4 regions of the Marinobacterium sp. BA1 genome follow, and region 3 is predicted to be linked to each of the others. Evidence: predicted binding sites of a transcription regulator. Region 3 holds the regulator's gene; each other region holds the start of a gene.
What was found. The regulator sigma-54, encoded in region 3, starts transcription at its own class of promoters, with help from an activator protein. The targets are predictions, from matches to a motif close to TGGCACNNNNNTTGCTNT.
Positions count from the first base shown of each region.

Region 1: the regulator sigma-54 is predicted to act here: its motif matches at 2,404-2,421, upstream of flgF (flagellar basal-body rod protein FlgF).
Region 2: the regulator sigma-54 is predicted to act here: its motif matches at 3,215-3,232, upstream of nirB (nitrite reductase large subunit NirB).
Region 4: the regulator sigma-54 is predicted to act here: its motif matches at 1,758-1,775, upstream of ACAM29_RS16255 (aminomethyltransferase family protein).

Region 1 is NZ_BAAFHC010000001.1:2,593,606-2,598,387, forward strand. Features, by position in the region: gene ACAM29_RS12510 (flagellar basal body P-ring protein FlgI) at 1-76, opposite strand, end outside; gene flgH (flagellar basal body L-ring protein FlgH) at 106-786, opposite strand; gene flgG (flagellar basal-body rod protein FlgG) at 808-1,593, opposite strand; gene flgF (flagellar basal-body rod protein FlgF) at 1,612-2,355, opposite strand; gene ACAM29_RS12530 (flagellar hook protein FlgE) at 2,475-4,427, opposite strand; gene ACAM29_RS12535 (flagellar hook capping FlgD N-terminal domain-containing protein) at 4,457-4,782, opposite strand, start outside.
Region 2 is NZ_BAAFHC010000001.1:3,690,248-3,695,029, reverse strand. Features, by position in the region: gene ACAM29_RS17810 (protein kinase) at 1-113, shown strand, start outside; gene nirD (nitrite reductase small subunit NirD) at 199-537, opposite strand; gene nirB (nitrite reductase large subunit NirB) at 537-3,083, opposite strand; gene ACAM29_RS17795 (nitrate- and nitrite sensing domain-containing protein) at 3,347-4,618, opposite strand.
Region 3 is NZ_BAAFHC010000001.1:2,294,854-2,299,635, forward strand. Features, by position in the region: gene lptA (lipopolysaccharide transport periplasmic protein LptA) at 1-71, shown strand, start outside; gene lptB (LPS export ABC transporter ATP-binding protein) at 71-796, shown strand; gene ACAM29_RS11140 (RNA polymerase factor sigma-54) at 848-2,353, shown strand; gene hpf (ribosome hibernation promoting factor) at 2,405-2,695, shown strand; gene ACAM29_RS11150 (PTS sugar transporter subunit IIA) at 2,717-3,178, shown strand; gene rapZ (RNase adapter RapZ) at 3,180-4,064, shown strand; gene ACAM29_RS11160 (HPr family phosphocarrier protein) at 4,057-4,326, shown strand; gene mgtE (magnesium transporter) at 4,380-4,782, shown strand, end outside.
Region 4 is NZ_BAAFHC010000001.1:3,336,440-3,341,221, reverse strand. Features, by position in the region: gene ACAM29_RS16265 (2Fe-2S iron-sulfur cluster-binding protein) at 1-879, opposite strand, end outside; gene ACAM29_RS16260 (dimethylamine monooxygenase subunit DmmA family protein) at 879-1,424, opposite strand; gene ACAM29_RS16255 (aminomethyltransferase family protein) at 1,839-2,978, shown strand; gene ACAM29_RS16250 (TetR/AcrR family transcriptional regulator) at 3,057-3,668, opposite strand; gene ACAM29_RS16245 (efflux RND transporter periplasmic adaptor subunit) at 3,775-4,782, shown strand, end outside.

The sequences.
Region 1 (4,782 bases), 300 kb from region 3:
CCTTCAGCCGTTCAGCCTGCACAGGAGCAGCCAGCAGGGCCGACAGAGACAGTAACAGCAATCCAAGTCGAAACATTTTATTCATGGTGTTCTCCTTAGAAGCTCTTAAAATGGCCACAACGGACTGATAAAGAAGCGTGCCAACCAACCCATAACGTTTGCGTCATGAGTGGCACCGGTGCCGCTGTAGGTAATGCGAGCATCAGCAAGGCGTGTAGACTCGATACTGTTGTCAGGTCCGATATCCTGTGGCCGCACCAGACCACTCACGCGGATATATTCATCCCCCTGATTCAGGGTCAGCCATTTTTCACCGCGAACCAACATGGTACCGTTGGGCATCACCTGATGAATGGTCACGGTAATATTGCCACTGAGGCTGTTACGCATATCGGAATTACCCGTGCCCTCAAAACCGCTGTTGCTGTTCATGGAAGCACTGAGAGGGTTGCCGAACAGGGTCAGATCCTGACCCAATACGTTGGGTACACCAATACCGATATTGGTGGTTTTGTCGGTATCGGTTGATGAGCTTTTAGAAGACTGGGTGCGCTCCGTCAGGACCACCGTGATAATGTCACCCACACGATGCGCACGCCCGTCGCTGTACAGATCCATTCCGGTGCCCGCCTGATAGATAGAGCCATTCACCGGTTTGGGTTGCTGCATCTGCGCGGGCTGAATTGGCGCATAATAGGGATTATCCGGCTTGGGGGCCTTATTGACACATCCCGTCAGCAGCACCAAGCCAAACAATGGCCACAGTCGCAAAAGTCTGGTCATCATTATGTTCACCTTAGCCTGTCATTAGAGCTGCTGGCTGACATAGGACAGCATCTCGTCTGCGGTCGAGATCACTTTGGAGTTCATCTCATAGGCGCGCTGGGTGGTGATCATATCCACAAGCTCTTCGACCGCATTCACATTCGAGCCTTCAAGCATCCCCTGCTTGATGATGCCGCGCCCCTCTTCTCCGGCAAGGCCAACAATCGGCGCACCGCTTGCAGCCGTTTCAATGTACAGGTTCTGGCCTGTTGCCTGCAGCCCCTGGGGGTTAACAAAATCGGCCAATTCCAGCTGTCCCAACTCTTGAGGGTTGGGATCACCCGCTACCGTTACACTCACGGTGCCATCATTGCCCACCGAAAAATTGGTTACCTGGTCCGGCAGGGTGATTGCAGGTTCAACCAGGTAGCCTTCTGAAGTGACCAGACGGTTCTCGCCATCAAGGTGCAACTCGCCATTGCGGGTATAGGCGATGTCACCATTGGGCATGGCAACTTGTAAAAAACCACGACCATTGATTGCCACGTCAAAAGGCTGGTCAGTGATCTGCATGTCACCGGTACGAAACATCTTCTGGGTGCTGACGGTACGAACACCGCTGCCCAGCTGCAGACCAGAGGGCAGCATTGAGTCTTCACCGGTAGCCGCACCGGGCTGGCGACGGATTTGATACAACAGATCCTCAAACTCCAGCCGATCTTTCTTGAAGCCAACAGTACTGACGTTGGCCAGATTGTTGGAAATTACCTTGAGCTGAGTATCCTGTGCACTCAGACCGGTTTTAGCAACATGCAAAGCACCGTGCATGGGTCAGACTCCTTAATATCAGCTCAGTGAAAGAATCTCAGACGCAGAAGTAGACATCTCTTCTGCCGTCTTCATCATTTTGACCTGCATCTCAAACTGACGCTGTAGGCCGATCATGGCCGTCAGTTCGGAGATGGCGTTTACATTACTGGCTTCGAGATAACCCGAACGAAGCTGAGCATTGAGCGCCTGAGGCAAGGGCACATCATTATCGGTGTGCATGAAGCCATCACGCCCCTTGAACAGCTGACCATTTTCCGGCTGTACCAGTTTTATCTGGTCTACCAGTGCAATTTCGACCGCATTCTCACCCAGCGGACGGATGGTAATAGTGCCATCATTGCCGATCGTAATATTTTCGGCTGGCGGAATGATGATCGGAATGCCTCCCGCGCCGATCACCGGCAAACCGCTGCCCGTCACCAGCTGGTTGGCGGCATTGATCTGCAGGGAGCCATTACGGGTATACACTTCGTTGCCGTCCGGTCCCTGAATGGCGATCCAGCCATCACCTTCCACAGCCACATCAAGATCGCGACCGGTCTGCATCAGCGTACCGCTGTCCATATCCGTACCAGGGCGTTCGCTCATAGAATACACGCGAGACTCGAAGCCCTCACCCAGCACCCGCATGGCACGGGCCTGCTCGAAATCACTTTTGAAGCCGGTGGTCGTGGCATTGGCCAGGTTGTTGGCATGAGCTTGCTGCGCATACATGTTCTCGCGCGCGCCGGTCATGGCGACATACAGCACTTTATCCATCGTTTACTCCGGTAAAACCTTGCCGTTTTAACTGGCTTTACCTTGTATCAAGCAAACTATGTGCCATAAACGAGAAAGCCGGGCATATAGCCCGGCTTGTGGTGTTGATATACCACTGATCAGATCTGCAGAATCGTCTGCGTGATCGCATTCATGGTCTCTAGGGTCTTTGAGTTGGCCTGATAGTTACGCTGACCTTCAATCAGCTTCACCAGCTCTTCGGACAAATCAACATTGGACGCTTCAAGTGCAGCGGAGCGCAACGTGCCGTTCAAGCCTGTTCCGGGCGGGTTCACAATCGCGTCGCCTGAATCCAGCGTGGCGGCCCACTCGGTATCACCACTCGGCTGCAGACCCGCCTGGTTTTCAAAGGTTGCAACGGCCACCACACCCAGCGACTTGTTCTGTCCATTACTGAACGAAGCCACCATTTCCCCGGTTGCAGAGAACGTCACACCAATCAAGTCACCTTTGGTGTAACCATCCTGTAGCGACCCCTTCACGATGGATGCGGAAGCAAACTGAGTACTACCGGTCAGATCCAGTGTGATTTCAGTCAGAGAGTTGGCTGGATCCGCACCCTTAATGGTAAGAGCAGGTACCTGTCCACCAGCCGGAAACGCCTGACCATTAATCTCTCGCAGCAGACCGTTGGTGGGGTTAAACTGGACCAGTATCGGCCCCGGCTCAGTAAGCGTTCCCTTGCCCGGATCCTGTACCTTACCAATATCCAGCAACTCTTCATTGTTCAGGTAGGCATACATGCGATAGTAGCCTCTGTAAGAGTTATCGCCCTGGATTGAAGCATCAGCATCATGCGCAGCAGTGACGTTACCGGTTACAGTTACTGGATAGGGATCGTTAAGCTGGCCAGGCTCTGGAGTGATGTCACCCTCATCTGCTTTAAAGCGCACCTGCAATATAACGTCGCCTGCAGCGTTGGTCGTAGCCTGTATTGATTCTATCGAAGGGTTGTTCTCCAATATACGGGCTTCACGTGCCGCAATCAGCCCAGCAATGCCATCGGCTGTATTATCAGCAGCTGAAACCTGAATTTCTTCCCCTGCCAAAGAAATGGTTCCGCTGCCTGCACCCGGGGTCACGGTATATACGCGGACCTCATTAGCATCACGATAACGGTCTTCTACCGCTGTATTGAGGTTCGCAAGGGCGGCTCCACCTTCTTCCACCAAAACATCACCAGAATCCGTAGCCCACGCTTTCAATTCAAAGCTGAGCTCTCCCGTGCCGGTATCGTATACAACCGTCGAGAGATCGATGCGGTCATCAGCAACTGCCAGTTCATCATAGCCAGTTGTCGCGGGCGAGTTGTCAATCAATCTTCCATTAGCGTCAAAATCCCCTGCCTGGAGCTGGATACCGGATATTTCTGGATAGTTGGTGGGGGTTGTAAGCTGAAAGTTGAGCACCTGTTTGACTGGGCGCTGTTCCGCAAAGTTGTACTTGATAGTGTGCTCATTACCCAAGCTGTCAAAAGTACGGTCTGTCGTTGTCCAGGTAAAAGAACCCGGCTCATCCTTGTTGTATGTCGGTAGAAGAGAAGCTGCATCAGAGCGCGCATCAATATTGAACGACAAATCGATGTTTTCAGTTGCTTTTGGTGGACTTTCTTTCTCAGTGACTGCCATGTTGCCAATTGGCAGCCTGTTACCATCGGCATCAAGGCCATACCCTTGCAGGTATTTCCCGTTTTTGGAAACGATAAAGCCTTCTTTATCCAGCTCAAACGCACCGGCTCGGGTGTAGGTCACACTGCCCTGACCATCATCAAGCTGGAAAAAGCCTGAACCATTGATCGCCAAGTCCAGGTTGTTGTTGGTGAACTCAATGGTACCGGCACTGAAATCCTGGGCAATATCGGTCACGGTGACACCTGACCCAGGGGTATTGGACGAACCCGCACCGACAACGGCAGTGGCATAGATATCACCAAACTCGGTACGCGATGACTTGAAGCCTACAGTGCTTGAGTTTGCGATGTTGTTACCAGCCACATCCAACATGGCTGTAGATGCTTTGAGACCTGTTACGGCTGTGCTGAAACCTGCCATTGTTATTACCTCGCTAGACTGTGACTGGGTTAGCCCAGCTGTTTCACTTCACTCATGTCAATGGAACCGATGGCCGTATTCACTTTCATGCCAATTCCATTTTGCCCCAGAGTGACGCTGTTGATATTGAAACCCATGTAGGTGGCCACCTCTTCGTACTCGCCGTCCGCCCCCATAGGAACTTCAGCCACTATCCGGTAGTTACCCGGTGGCACGCCTTCTCCGCCCTGCCACACAAAGTTATGATCACCCTTCGGTTGCGCCCCCATACTGACTTGGTCAATCTGATTGCCGCCCGCATCGTAGATGGTGATGCGTACATCATTGACACTGTTCTCCAAACTGACCAGCCCAT
Region 2 (4,782 bases), 1.4 Mb from region 3:
TTCTCAACCGTACACGCGCGCCACTGCTGGAGCGCAATCCGGTATTGTTCTGGCAAGGTGTTTCTCTGGTGCTGGTGCTGTTGGTGATCCATTTGCTGCTGCGCCCCAACTGAAAGGACGCCGGTTGTTTGCCGGAGTATCGGTGCATCAGCACTCGATACTCCGGCAAACAACAGCGATGCCGCCGATGGCGGCCATTCACTCAATGCCGACTTCAACCCTGTCACCATTGAATCTGGCCGGCCAGCGAGGCAGAACGACATCCGGCTGTTCCAGGCAAACGCCGTCATGCAACCGGAAATGCTGCTTGTAAAGCGGCGCAGCCACTGACCATTCACCCTCCAGTTCACACAATATCCCCCAGGCCAGTACCTCCGCCTGAGAGAAGGGGTCACGATGGCACAGCGCATAAAGTTGCTCTTTAGCAGGATCTGGCCAGTACAATGCGGCGGCCTGATCACCAATTTTGACCGCCACACCCGACCCGGGTATCAGGTCATCACGGCTACACAGATCCTGCCATTGCAAGCTGTTCATCATACCTCCTCCACGGCCAGTTCGCGGGCCGGAATCAACTGTTCTCGCTCAACGACTTGTACAATCCGTGCTCGGCCCGGTTCATCCGAATTGACGAAGCTGCGGAAGCGCTTGCGCCGGTTGGGATCATCTACTGCCTCTTTCCACTCACAGCGATAACTGTCGACGACATGCTGCATGCGGGATTCCAGCTCTGCCGCCAACCCCAGACTGTCGTCCATCACAACCTGCCGCAGGTAATCCAAACCACCTTCAAGGTTTTCCATCCACACTGAAGTACGCTGCAGGCGGTCGGCGGTGTAGATGTAGAACATCAGGATACGGTCGATGTAACGCACCAGCGTTTCATCATCCAGATCAGTCGCGAACAGGTCCGCATGGCGCGGTTTCATGCCGCCATTACCACAGACATAGAGATTCCAGCCGTTTTCAGTGGCAATCACGCCAATATCCTTGCTTTGGGCCTCGGCACATTCTCGGGTGCAGCCTGACACGGCCATCTTGATCTTGTGCGGCGCGCGCAGGCCCTTGTAGCGGTTCTCGATCTCGATCGCCATGCCAACGCTGTCCTGCACGCCAAAGCGACACCAGGTGCTGCCAACGCAGGATTTCACCGTTCGCAGCGACTTGCCGTAGGCATGACCGGTCTCAAAACCGGCCGCAATCAGCTCTTCCCAAATCAGTGGCAGTTCATCCAGCGCCGCACCGAAGAGGTCAATCCGCTGGCCACCGGTGATCTTGGTATAGAGTTGGTATTTCTGCCCTATTTCGCCCAGCACGATCAACATCTTCGGTGTAATCTCGCCGCCCGGAATGCGCGGCACCACCGAGTAGGTACCGTTTTTCTGCATATTGGCCATGAAGGTGTCGTTGGTGTCCTGCAAAGGCACCAGTTCGGGGCTGTGGATAGGTTCATTCCAGCAGCTGGCCAGCATGGAGCCGACGGCCGGTTTACAGATTTCACAACCGCCGCCATGTCCGTGACGCTGAATCAGCTCGTCAAAAGTCTTGATCCCATCTACACGGATCAGGTGGAACAGTTCCTGACGAGTATGGCTGAAATGCGCACAGAGCGAACGATCGACCTGTACGCCGCGCTTTTCCAGCTCCGCATCCAGCACGGTCTTGAGCATGGCGGCACAACCACCACAGCCGGTGGCGGCTCGGGTGCTGGCTTTGAGATCGGCCACCGACACGGCACCATCATTCATCGCCTCGCAGATATCACCCTTGCTGACGTTGTGACAGGAGCAGATGGTGGCCGTCAGTGGCAGCTCGGCACTGCCCGCACTCGGCAGTCCGCCCTCAGAGGCAGGCAGAATCAATGCTTCCGGCTGCTCCGGCAGCGGCATGTCATTCAGTGCCAGCTGCAGCAGTTGATCGTAGCCGCTGTTGTCCCCAATCAGGATGGCACCCAGCAGGCGCTTGCCATCCTCCGAGACCACCAACCGACGATAGACGCCGCTGCGCTCATCGCTGTAGCGGTAATTCTGACACCCCGGTGTATGGCCGTGAGCATCACCTATCGAGCCCACATCCACACCCAGCAGTTTCAGTTTCGTCGACATGTCGGCCCCCTGAAAATGTGCCTGGCCATCACCAACAAGATGCGACAGGGCCGCTCGTGCCATGGCATAACCCGGTGCAACCAGACCGAAATGACGCCCGTTCCACACCGCACACTCGCCAATGGCATAGATGCCAGGATCGCTGCTGCGGCAGTGCTGGTCCACCTCAATACCGCCACGCTCACCCAGCTGCAGGCCAGCCTCACGGCCCAGCATGTCCTGCGGCCGGATACCGGCGGAATACACGATCAGGTCGGTCTCCAGCTCGGTAGCGTCGGCAAAGCACATCTTCATCCTTGCACTGTCACCCCGAATAATCTGCTGCGTCGCCTTGTCGGTATGCACCGCAACCCCGAGCGCCTCGATCTTGTGGCGCAGCAAGGCTCCCGCTTCGTCATCCAGCTGAACCGGCATCAGCCGGGGGGCAAACTCGACCACATGTACCTCCAGCCCCAGCCGCTTGAGGGCGTTGGCGGCTTCCAGGCCGAGCAGTCCACCGCCGATCACCACGCCGACATTGGCACCCTCGGCACTGGCACGAATCGCATCCAGGTCATCCAGTGTTCGGTAGACCAGGCAGTGTGGCTGAGCCCCGCCGGGGATGGGTGGAACGAAGGGCCACGAGCCTGTCGCAAGCACCAGTTTGTCGTATCTGTATTCCCCCCCCTGGGTGTGCAGGGTTTTGCATTGGGGATCAATGGACAGAACCGACTCACCCAGTTTGAGGCTCACGGCGGGGTGTTGATACAGCTCCGGTGACCCCAGCCTCAACGCGTCGGCACTGCCCGAATCAAAATAGTCTGACAGGTGTACCCGATCATAGGCGGGATAGCGTTCAGCCCCGAAAACCATCAGTTCACCCTGCTCAGCAGCTTCACTGGCCAACCACTGTTCCACAAAGTGATGCCCTACCATGCCGTTGCCAATCACGGCCACGCGCAAAGGGCGACGGGTACCGGTGCAGTCTGTCTGTTTCATACGGCACTCTCTTAGTTTCAGATAAAAAAAAACGGTGCCACTTCTGTGCTGCACATGCAGCAAGGAGTGGACACCGTTGTCCAAAAAACCACTTGATGAGCGTCTGACCTCAGGCCTGACCTGCAACTGGTATTGCAGGGTTTATGCCAATCGGTCAATAACAGGCAGAAGCGGGGCTTTTACCCGAACAACAACGACAAGGGCGCTTTAAAAAGGTGCAGACAGGGTCGAAACGACCCTTAACAGGGCACGGAAAAACATAATTACGTTTTCCCCAGGCCGTCACAGGCGGCTATCAGACGAGCCGCCAGATCGACCAGACGGATGTTGGCCTGCATCGCCTGCTGCCGCATCTGACGATAGGCCTGCTCTTCACTGAGGCCATGAAACTGCATCAGCAATCCCTTCGCCCGCTCTATCTGCTTGCGTTCATCCAGAGCCGAACGTGCCAGCTCCAGCTCTTTCTGAACCTGTTCCAGATGGCGTGCCTGAGTCAGTAACAGGTCATATACCGTATCGTTCAACCCCCCGCCTTCATGTCCGGGACTGCTCAGCAGCTCAGCCATGGGTGTCAGGTTGACCGGAACCGTACGCTGCGCAGCGGCTTCTATCAGGGTGTTAAGCTGTTGCCGGTGATGCCTCAGCTCCGCTTCAGCCGCGGCGGTCTTGTCACGACTCTTTTGCAGAAGGAGCTGCTCCAGATGGGCTTCAAGCTGCTGCATGCGATCGATGCGGCAGGTGGCCAGCTCATACCAAAGCTCACTCAATGACATCGGCACTTCTTCTTTGGGTTGCAGTCGGCTGAACATGCCCCGCAATCGTAACAGCTCGGCATGCTCCGAGGTCGCCTGCAGCTTGTGCCAGAGTGCCAGCGGTTCTGCCTCTGCATAACAGGTGAAGGTATCAAAACTGCGTTGCTGGGCATCCTGCAGGTTTATCAACCGCTCCAGCTGCTCGGCCTCGAACCGACCTGCCGCGAAGCCGATTGCTCCCCAGGCACGTTCCTGCCCTGCATACTCCTTCCCCTGTATGAAGTTGAATGTCGCGACCAGAGCCCGCGTCAACTCCGGGTCGCCACAGCTGTCCGCCAGTTCAAATATGACCGCCAGCAAACGGGCAATCAGCTCACTGAGCCAACAGGTGAGCGTTGCCGCCTCCAGTTGTTGCTGCTGCACCTGAGCACGCAGCAGATCCAGCTCTTCCAGCTGCAGCAGTACCGCCGCGATGCAGTTGCACAGGCGCATTCCCGCCGGTGCACTGCCTGTGCCCGGCATCAGGTCTGCAACTCCCTGCCGAAAGGCCTGTTCGGCCACACGGCTACGCGCGACCTGCTCCGGATACTGACGGGCAAAGCACTCACCGCCGGAAGCCAGAAAGACATTTGAAATACCGCGTTCACGCTGCAGCTCATGGATTAACCTCCCGGTCAGAATCGCCTGTTGGCAACCCACGGCCAATTGTTTCAGTGCCTCAATCTCGGCCTCACGAGCAGCCAGCAGAAAGCGGTGGGTCAGCGGTGTACTTGAAGCTTGCATCGGCGGCCTCTCAGCAAAGAAGTTGCAGGGATACCATCGGGACAAGCAATTTATGTTCCAGCTCTCGCAACTGGCACCGGTTTTGCTTGTTTATTTCTGCTTAACATTTGAATTAAGGCAACGACGCCTGCTCCGTGATCGCCAAACCGGTCACGGGCAGGCGT
Region 3 (4,782 bases):
TCGGCAGCGACCGCGAGGGCGGCGAACGGGTCAAAATGGTGATTCAGCCCAAGCCGACGGGGACCAACTGATGGCGACACTGGAAGCCTTGCACCTTGCCAAAAGCTACAAGGGGCGCCAGGTGGTACAGGATGTATCCCTGCAGATGGAAACGGGCCAGATCGTTGGTCTGCTGGGACCCAACGGTGCCGGCAAGACCACCTGCTTTTATATGATCGTGGGGCTTATCCACGCCGACCGGGGACAAATCCGACTGCACCAGGACGACGTTACCCGCCTGCCCATGCATGAGCGCGCTCGCCGCGGTATCGGCTATCTGCCTCAGGAAGCTTCGGTGTTTCGGAAGCTGAGCGTACATGACAACCTGATGGCCATTCTGGAAACTCGCAAGGAGCTGAATACCTCGGATCGTAAGGCATTACTGGAGCAGCTGCTGGAAGAGTTTCACATTACTCACCTGCGCAATAGCCTGGGTATGGCCCTGTCTGGCGGAGAGCGTCGACGTGTTGAAATCGCACGGGCCTTGGCAACCGAGCCTGACTTTATCCTGCTGGACGAACCCTTTGCCGGCGTTGATCCAATCTCGGTCAGCGATATCAAACAAACCATTCGCCACCTGCAGTCTCGCGGCATTGGCATTCTGATCACCGATCATAACGTGCGCGAGACACTCGACATCTGCGAACGAGCATATATCGTAAGTGAAGGGGGAATACTCGCACAGGGCACACCGGCCGAGATCCTGGCTAACGAACAGGTTCGCCGTGCCTATCTGGGCGAGCAGTTTTCCCTTTGATCCTGAGTCGTCAATCATGTACATCCACTCCGTCCACCTGGCAGCTCTGATATGAAGCAATCGTTACAACTCAAGATCGGCCAGCATCTGACGATGACACCCCAGTTGCAACAAGCAATACGTCTGCTGCAACTGTCAACGCTGGACCTGCAGCAGGAGATCCAGGAAGCCCTGGAGAGTAACCCACTGCTGGAAGTCGAGGAGGAACTGGACAGCGCCGAAGAAGCCCAGACTGAAGCCCGTGATGATCGTCACGACGCCTCTGCCGACAGCCTCTCTAACGACACCGCTGACGAGGACAGCTGGGACGAAAACGCACTGGAAGAGCGGTGGAATGATGAAATCCCTCGTGAGCTGTCCACCGACAGCAACTGGGATGATACCTTCCAGCACCAGAGTACACCCGGTCCTGCCCGTGATGATGACTGGGAACCCGGTGATAACGATTCGGCCGAAGACAGCCTTCAGGATCACCTGCTGTGGCAGCTCAACTTGACCCCCATGAGTGACCCTGACCGTATGGTCGCCATGGCCCTTATCGATGCTGTCGATCCGGATGGCTATCTACGCACGGACGTAGATGAAGTTCTGGAACACTTCACCCGGAGCGAACCCCAGCTGTTTGCAGATGCCGAGCCTGAAGAGATTGAAACGGTACTGCACCGCCTGCAACAGTTTGACCCGCCCGGTGTCTGCGCACGAGACCTGAGCGAATGTCTGCAGATACAGCTGCGCCAGCTGCCTGAAAACACTCCGATGCTGAAAGAGGCATTACGCCTGGTACGCGATCACCTGGGTCTGCTCGGTAATCATGACTATCGTACCTTGATGCGCCGCATGCGCCTGAAGGAGGAGGCCCTGCAACAGATCATCAGTCTGATCCAGTCGCTTAATCCAAAACCGGGCACCAGCATCAGCAGTGAACAGTCAGAGTACGTTATACCTGATGTCGTGGTGCGCAAGGTGCAGGGGCAGTGGAATGTAAGCCTGAACTCAGAGGCATCCCCCAAGCTGCGTATCAATACCGACTATGCTGATCTTATAAGACGGGCCGACAACAGCGCTGACAACACCTATCTGAAAAACCATCTACAGGAAGCGCGCTGGTTTCTGAAGAGCCTGCTGAGTCGCAACGAAACCCTGCTCAAGGTCGCCACCGAGATCGTGGCCCGCCAGATCGATTTTTTCGAGGAAGGTGAAGAGGGTATGAAGCCGATGGTTCTGCATGACATCGCTGAAGCCGTAGAGATGCACGAATCAACCATTTCCCGTGTCACTACCCAGAAATACATGCATACACCCCGAGGCATCTTCGAGCTGAAGTATTTTTTCTCCAGCCATGTGAGCACGTCAGACGGAGGCGCTGCCTCCTCTACCGCCATTCGTGCCTTGATCAAGAAGCTGATCAGCGCGGAGAATACCGCAAAACCACTCAGTGATAACAAGATAGCCGACCTGCTGAAAGAGCAGGGATTTAACGTAGCCAGACGCACAGTGGCAAAATATCGTGAAGCGATGAACATTCCGCCTTCTAATGAGCGCAAGCGTCTGGTTTAATGAGACTACAGGCACGCCGGAAGAACGTGCTTTATGACGAGGAGAAAACCTATGCAGATCAACATCACTGGCCATCACGTCGAACTGACTGACGCCCTGAACGAATATGTACGTACCAAGTTCGACCGACTGGAACGCCACTTCGATAACATCACCAATGTACAGGTCACCCTCAGTGTCGAGAAGCTGCGCCAGAAGGCCGAAGCCGATATCCACCTGGCCGGCGGTGAAGTATTCGCAGCGCATGAGCATGACGACATGTATGCTGCAATTGATGGCATGGTGGACAAGCTTGACCGCCAGATCATCAAGCACAAAGAAAAACTCAAATCCCACAAATAACCGGTAGCAGCACGTCACGACATGCAACTATCAGAACTGCTGACCTCATCCCGTACACTCTGCCACGTCGATGTGGTCAGCAAAAAGCGAGCGCTTGAGCTCGCCAGCCAGACTATCGCCGAGCAGCTGGACGGCATGGCCGCTGAAGATATCTTCAGCGGCCTGATCAACCGAGAACGCCTTGGCAGCACCGGTATCGGTGAAGGCGTTGCCATTCCTCATTGCAGAATTCCAGGTGTTACAACAGCCATCGGATTACTGATGACGCTGTCCAGCCCGATTGACTTCGATGCCATCGACAACCGTCCAGTCGACCTGATCTGCTTCCTGCTGGTTCCCGAAGACGGCGCTGAAGAGCACCTGCAGACACTGGCAGGGTTGGCAGAGCTGTTCAACGACTCCAGCACCCGTGAATCACTGCGCAGCTGCGAAGATTCCTCAAGCCTGCTGGATCGCGTTCAAACTCTCTGCAGAGGCGCCTGACATGCGACTGGTCGTCATCAGCGGCCGCTCCGGCTCAGGCAAAAGCACCGCCCTGCAGGCACTGGAAGATGTCGGTTTCTACTGCATCGACAACCTGCCGGCCCTGCTTCTGCCCGAGCTGATCCGACTGATGCTGGCTGAGGAAAACCCTAATCGAGAAATTGCCGTCAGCATTGATGCTCGCAACCTTCTGAGCAACCTGAAACAGTTCCCCAGTGTGATGCGCACTCTGCGTGAACAGTCCAAGCTGAGCACCGAAACCCTGTTTCTTGATGCTGGTGAAGCTACTCTGCTGCGACGCTATAACGCAACCCGGCGGCGTCACCCGCTCACCGATAAACAACAGAGCCTGCAGCAAGCAATTCGAACCGAACGCAGCCTGCTTGAGCCCATCGCCAATCTCGCTGATCTGCGCATCGATACTACGCGGCTATCACTTTATGAGCTGCGTGACGAAGTCAAACTGCGTGTTGCCGGGCGCAGTGAACAGGTTCTGTCACTGCAATTTGAGTCATTTGGCTTCAAGCATGGTGTACCGCTCGATGCCGATTTCACCTTCGATGTACGGGCCTTGCCCAATCCCTACTGGGTCCCTGAATTGCGCCGTCATACCGGCCTCGACACCGAGGTGATCGAGTTTCTGCGCCAGTCGCCCGAGGTCAGCGAGATGGTGAACGACATACAGGCCTTCGTAAGCAAGTGGCTGCCTCAGTTCCAGGCCAATAATCGCAGCTACATCACAATCGGTATTGGCTGTACCGGGGGCCAACACCGCTCGGTCTATATTGCCGAGCAACTGGCTGGTTATTTCCGCAGGCATATGGATAATGTGCAGGTGCTACACCGAGAACTGAGTCAGCCTGCCGCAGGACCACACCATGATTGAAACGCGACTGACCATTATCAACAAGCTGGGCCTGCACGCCCGCGCCGCTGCCAAGCTGGTCACGCTGGCCAATCAGTTCAATGCCAACATCCGAATCAACAAGGATGGCCGCGAAGTGGATGGCAAGAGCATCATGTCCGTGATGATGCTGGCCGCCAGCAAAGGTACCGAAATCGCGCTTGCCGCTGAAGGGGATGATGCTCCTGAGGCGCTTGATGCCATCACCGCATTGATCAACAATCGCTTTGACGAGCCCGAATAAGATCGCGCTCCCCCTTTCCCCGGACAAGCGCCCACCTCCGATCGAGATCCGCCATGAGTCAGCAGGAAACCAAATCCAACCTGGAAGCATTGAGCGCCGCGCTTGAGGTCGGTGAACTGCAGCAATTGAGGTTCATGCTCAACAAGGGGCTAAAGCCGGTTGAAGTGGCGCACCTGCTGGAAAAGACACCTCCTCGCGAGCGCCAGATTCTGTGGAACCTGCTCAACCAGGAGCTGGAAGGTGAGGTATTGCAGTACCTGGGGGACGATGCCCAGACCGAAATCCTGAGCCGCATGGAGGCTTCAGAAGTACTCGCCATTACCGAGTCGCTGGAAACGGACGACATGGCTGACATCCTGCAGCAGCTGCCCGAACGGGTCATGAAGGAGCTGCTGCAGATCATGGACCAGCAGAATCGTGAGCGGGTCGAGGAAGTACTGGCGTACCCGGAGGATA
Region 4 (4,782 bases), 1.0 Mb from region 3:
CTCGTCGTTGGACAGGAAATCATCTCGATGCTCAACATCGCCCTCAAGAACAGCCGTGCGACATTGGCCACAGACGCCTGCACGGCACAGATTGGGAACCTTGACGCCTTCGCGCTCCAGCGCTTCAAGCAGGCTTTCATCGGCCGCTACGTCCACCGTTTTTCCGCTGTGGGTCAGCTGCGCCTTGAACGGCTCGCCCGGCTCGGGTGCGGCAAAGGCTTCGAAATGGATCAGGCTGTCTGGCCAGCCCAAAGCGGCTGCCGTGCTGCGAACACCGTCAATCAACGATTCAGGGCCACAGATATAGACATGGGTCCCCGGCCCCTGACCGCTCAACACGGCAGTCAGGTCACATTTATTACCCTGCACAGAGTCATAGCGATGGAGAGCCGATCCAAGTTGCTGCTGCAGTTGATCCAGATAGGCGCCGGTTTGACTACTTCGATACAGATAGTGCAACTCGAAATCAGTACCCTTCCGTTTGAGTTCCGGGATATACGACATGAAGGGGGTGATGCCAACGCCACCTGCAATCAGCAGGTGTTTGCGGGCAGTCATCACGGGAGCAAAGAGGTTGGCCGGTGGTGTGATCGCCAGCTGGTCCCCTACGTTCACCTGTCCATGCATGAAAGAAGAACCGCCACGGGAGGCATCCTGCAACCGCACGGCGATGCTGTAACGCCGCGGTGTGGCAGGGTCGCCACACAGCGAATAGGCATTACGGATCTCGCGGGATGCTCCCGGCATGATCACCTGAACATGACTGCCGGGCGAGAATGCCGGCAGCCGGCCTTCAATCGCTTCCAGTTTGAACTCTCGAATCATCGGTGCCACCTGCTCGATGGCCATCACACGCACCGGTATGCTGTCGATACTCATTACTGCAACACCTCCTGTTCCGGCTGTTCATCAGGATCTTCAGCATTGATCTGCACCCCTACGTAGGCACCATGCAGACGGGCAAAATGATCCCGTACCAACAACAAACGACCACACCCTGTGCAGGTGTGAGGACTGGCTGTCACCCCTTCCATAAGGGTGTAGCAATGGGTACAGAATAACCGGCGGGCAGAACTGATCGGAGGCGCCAATTGAATCTGCTCTTCGACCAGCCCGGCCGACAACGCTTGATTGCGTATGTCCCACAGAAAGCCTTCACTTCCGGCCACGTACAGCCGGGTGGTCACCGGCGCATCATTCAGAATGTGTTGCAGGTAGCCCGACAGGGAATCCGCCAGCGTGCCCGGGGCATTGCCCGGTTCCGCCACCAGCCATTGTGCACCTGATTCAGCACACTGACGGTACAGCGGTTCCAGCAGGTGCTCTGCGTCTGACTCACTGACAAACAACTGTAGTCCTGCTGTCGCGACCAGCTCGGGTGGCGTATAGGTCGGACGACTCTTGATGGATGGATCGATCTGCATCACTACTCCTTTTGGGTTACCCAAAATTTATTAGTGGTGTAATTTATTTCTCCTTAGGAAAAGCAATTTTTCTGCCAAAACATGAAACCAGATAAATTTCAATACCTTAGGATTATCAATCCAAAACATCTCCTCTATAAGGGCACAGCAACAGTGCATTTCCGTATCCGGATGACTCAGCACAGGGCAGATGATCATTACGGTGCAAAAGTACCCCGGTTGACCCAAAACGGGTCGCACTTCAGCTCCCCATACCCAAATATTGGCCAAGGCCCGAGCCAGTTTTGATTGGGATTATTTTTTCACTCTATAAATCATGACGTTGAGTCTTAATGGCCCGGAACTTGCTTTCCTATCAGGAATAATAGTTCCTCTTCAGGAATTAATTATGATCTGTTACCAATGGAGAGAAAAATGGCTAATTCATGGCGTATCGCCGCACTGGCTGAAAGACATCGTGCCCTGGGCTCAAACCTTGAAGACTGGAACGGCCTGCCTACGGCATGGACCTACAGCAAAAGCGGTTACACTCTGGCCGATGAGCACGAAGCAATCCGTACCAAGGCAGGCTTGATGGATGTATCAGGCTTGAAGAAGGTGCACTACGTGGGTCCACATGCCGAGAGCCTGCTGGAGTGGGCCACCACGCGTGACATCTCCAAGCTGTATCCGGGCAAGGCGGTCTACGCGACCATGCTGAATGAAGCCGGCAAGTTTATTGATGACTGTGTTATATACCGCATGGGCCCCAACGCTTTCATGGTTGTACATGGCACCGGCGCCGGCTATGAGCGCCTGACTCAGGCGGCACTGGGCAAACAGGTTGCCGTGCTGTTTGATGACGATATGCACGATCTTTCGCTGCAAGGCCCCACTGCAGTGGATTTCCTCGCTGAGCATATCCCCGGAATCCGGGATTTGGCCTACTTCCACCACACACACGCACGCCTGTTCGGTTGCCCGATCACCATTTCACGCACCGGCTATACCGGCGAGCGCGGTTACGAGATCTTCTGTAAGGCGGCCGACGCCACTACCATTTGGGACGGCATTCTGGAGCACGGCAAAGCGTTCGGCATTATTCCCTGCTCTTTCACCGCGCTCGACTGGCTGCGTACCGAAAGTTACCTGCTGTTCTATCCGTTCGATAACTCCGAGATGTACCCGTTCGAAAACGAACCGGCCGGCGATACGCTTTGGGAGCTGGGTCTGGACTTCACAGTGTCCAAGGACAAGACAGAATTCTGCGGTGCTTACGAGCACTTCCGCCTGCAGGGCAAAGAGCGATTCAAGATTTTCGGTGTTTTGCTGGAAGGAAAAGAGGCCGCTTCCGAGGGTGATGAACTCTGGGCCGATGGCAAAAAGGTGGGGGTTATCACCTGCGCCATGTATTCACGCCTGACCGACAGATCAATGGCAATCGCTCGTCTTGAAGTGCCCTACGCCGAGCAGGGCACCCCGCTTCAGGTCAAAGGTAGCCTTGAGGTATCGGCCATCGCCCATACCCTGCCATTTGATGATCCCGAGAAAATAAAGCGCACTGCAAAGGGCTGATCAGGCCTGACACACCGAGGGGGGCCTGTTTCCATAAACAGCCCTTTTCGGTTGGATCATCACACGTAGCTGCAGCGGTCACTGCCCCTCAGTATAGCCATAGCCGCGCAGAAACAGGTCAACACAACTCACAATGTAACGATCAATCTCTTCATCACTCAGCTGAGGAGTAATACCCAGCTCGGAGCGTAGCTTGGCCTCCCCCATCACCATCATCAGGAACTGAATGGCGGCATGGCGTGGCTGCTCCATGACAACCCGGCCCAACTCGGCTTCACGCCCCAGCATCTCGGTGAACCCCTGAATCATGACCTGAGGCCCGGCGGCAAAAAAAAGTGCTGCCGCTTGCGGTTGAGTATCGACCTGAGACACACAGGTTCGGTGCACGCAGCGCGCTTCTTCAGACAGTATTAACTGAATGAAGTGACGACCGATGTCGAGCAACCGTTCCCGCAAAGAGCCATCTTCACGCACCAGCAGATCAACCAGGTTATAGCGATCGCACTTGCACCGAATGGCAGCCGTAAAAAGATCATCCTTACAGCCAAAGTGACTGTACACCGTCTGCTTGGACACGCCCGCCTGCTGCGCCACCATTTCCATGCTGGTATCGGTAAAACCATGCTGCACAAACAGCGTCGAGGCAGCGTCCAGTATCTGCTCACGTTTGGCTGCACTGCTGGGTCTCAAAAGCACTCTCCTGATATTTGGAACAAAATCATACTATACAGTCCAGTCTATTGACTCTAAACTAAACTCATCAGTCCATTATTATAGCCCTTATGGCCCTACTCATATGAATCTTTTCCGCCCCTTGTGTGTTGCAACACTGTGTATTGTGATTCTTTCGGGCTGCAACAGCAGCGATGACACTGTCTTGGCCATTGCCGAACCGCTGACTGTTTCGGTGTTCACACTTGAGCCCCGGCAGGCCTACACCATTGAGCACCGCTATGCAGGGACCGTTGAGGTCAAACAGAACAGTGCGCTGGGCTTCGAAGCCGGTGGCAAACTGGCACTCATCAATGTCAACGAAGGTGCGAGCGTCAAGGCCGGTCAAGTGCTGGCCCGGCTTGATACCCAACTGCTGGAAGCCGAAACAGCTCAGCTACAGGCCCAGCGCAACGAGATCAAGGCCAGGCTCAAACTGGCCAAAGCCAGCCTGAACCGCTTCACGGCCCTGCAGCAGAAGGGATATGCCTCGGCCCAAAATCTGGATGAGCTGAACGCTGAAGTAGAAGCCCTGCAAGCCTCGGTGGCCGTCACTGACAGTGCCCTTGCGGCCAACCGCCTGCGATTGGAAAAGTCCGTCCTGCACGCTCCCTTCGAAGCCCGTATTGCAGAGCGTCTGGCCGATGAGGGCGAAGTTGTCGCGGCCGGCCAACCTGTTCTCCAACTGCTGTCTGTCTCCAACGCCGAGGTGAGTGTCGGCCTGCCGCCCGAACAGGCCAGTGCACTGCGTGAGGAAAGGCTCTACACCCTGCACGCTGGACAACGCACCCTGCAGGCGCGCCTGCTCAGTGTGGGTGCCGACCTGAATCCGGGGACACGTACTTTGCAGGCGCGACTGATGCCGCTTGACGATACTGGCCTGGTCAATGGCGAACTGGTGCAGCTGTCACTGCCGCAGGACTATGCGGCATCAGGCTTTTCGGTACCCCTGAGCGCACTGACCGAAGGTGTTCGCGGCCTGTGGAATCTCTACGCGCTCAAGCAAACTGACGCGGGCACGATTGTCGAGGCGCGTGATATCCGCGTACTGCACAGTGATCAGCAAACTGCCTATATAACCGGTGCCATCACA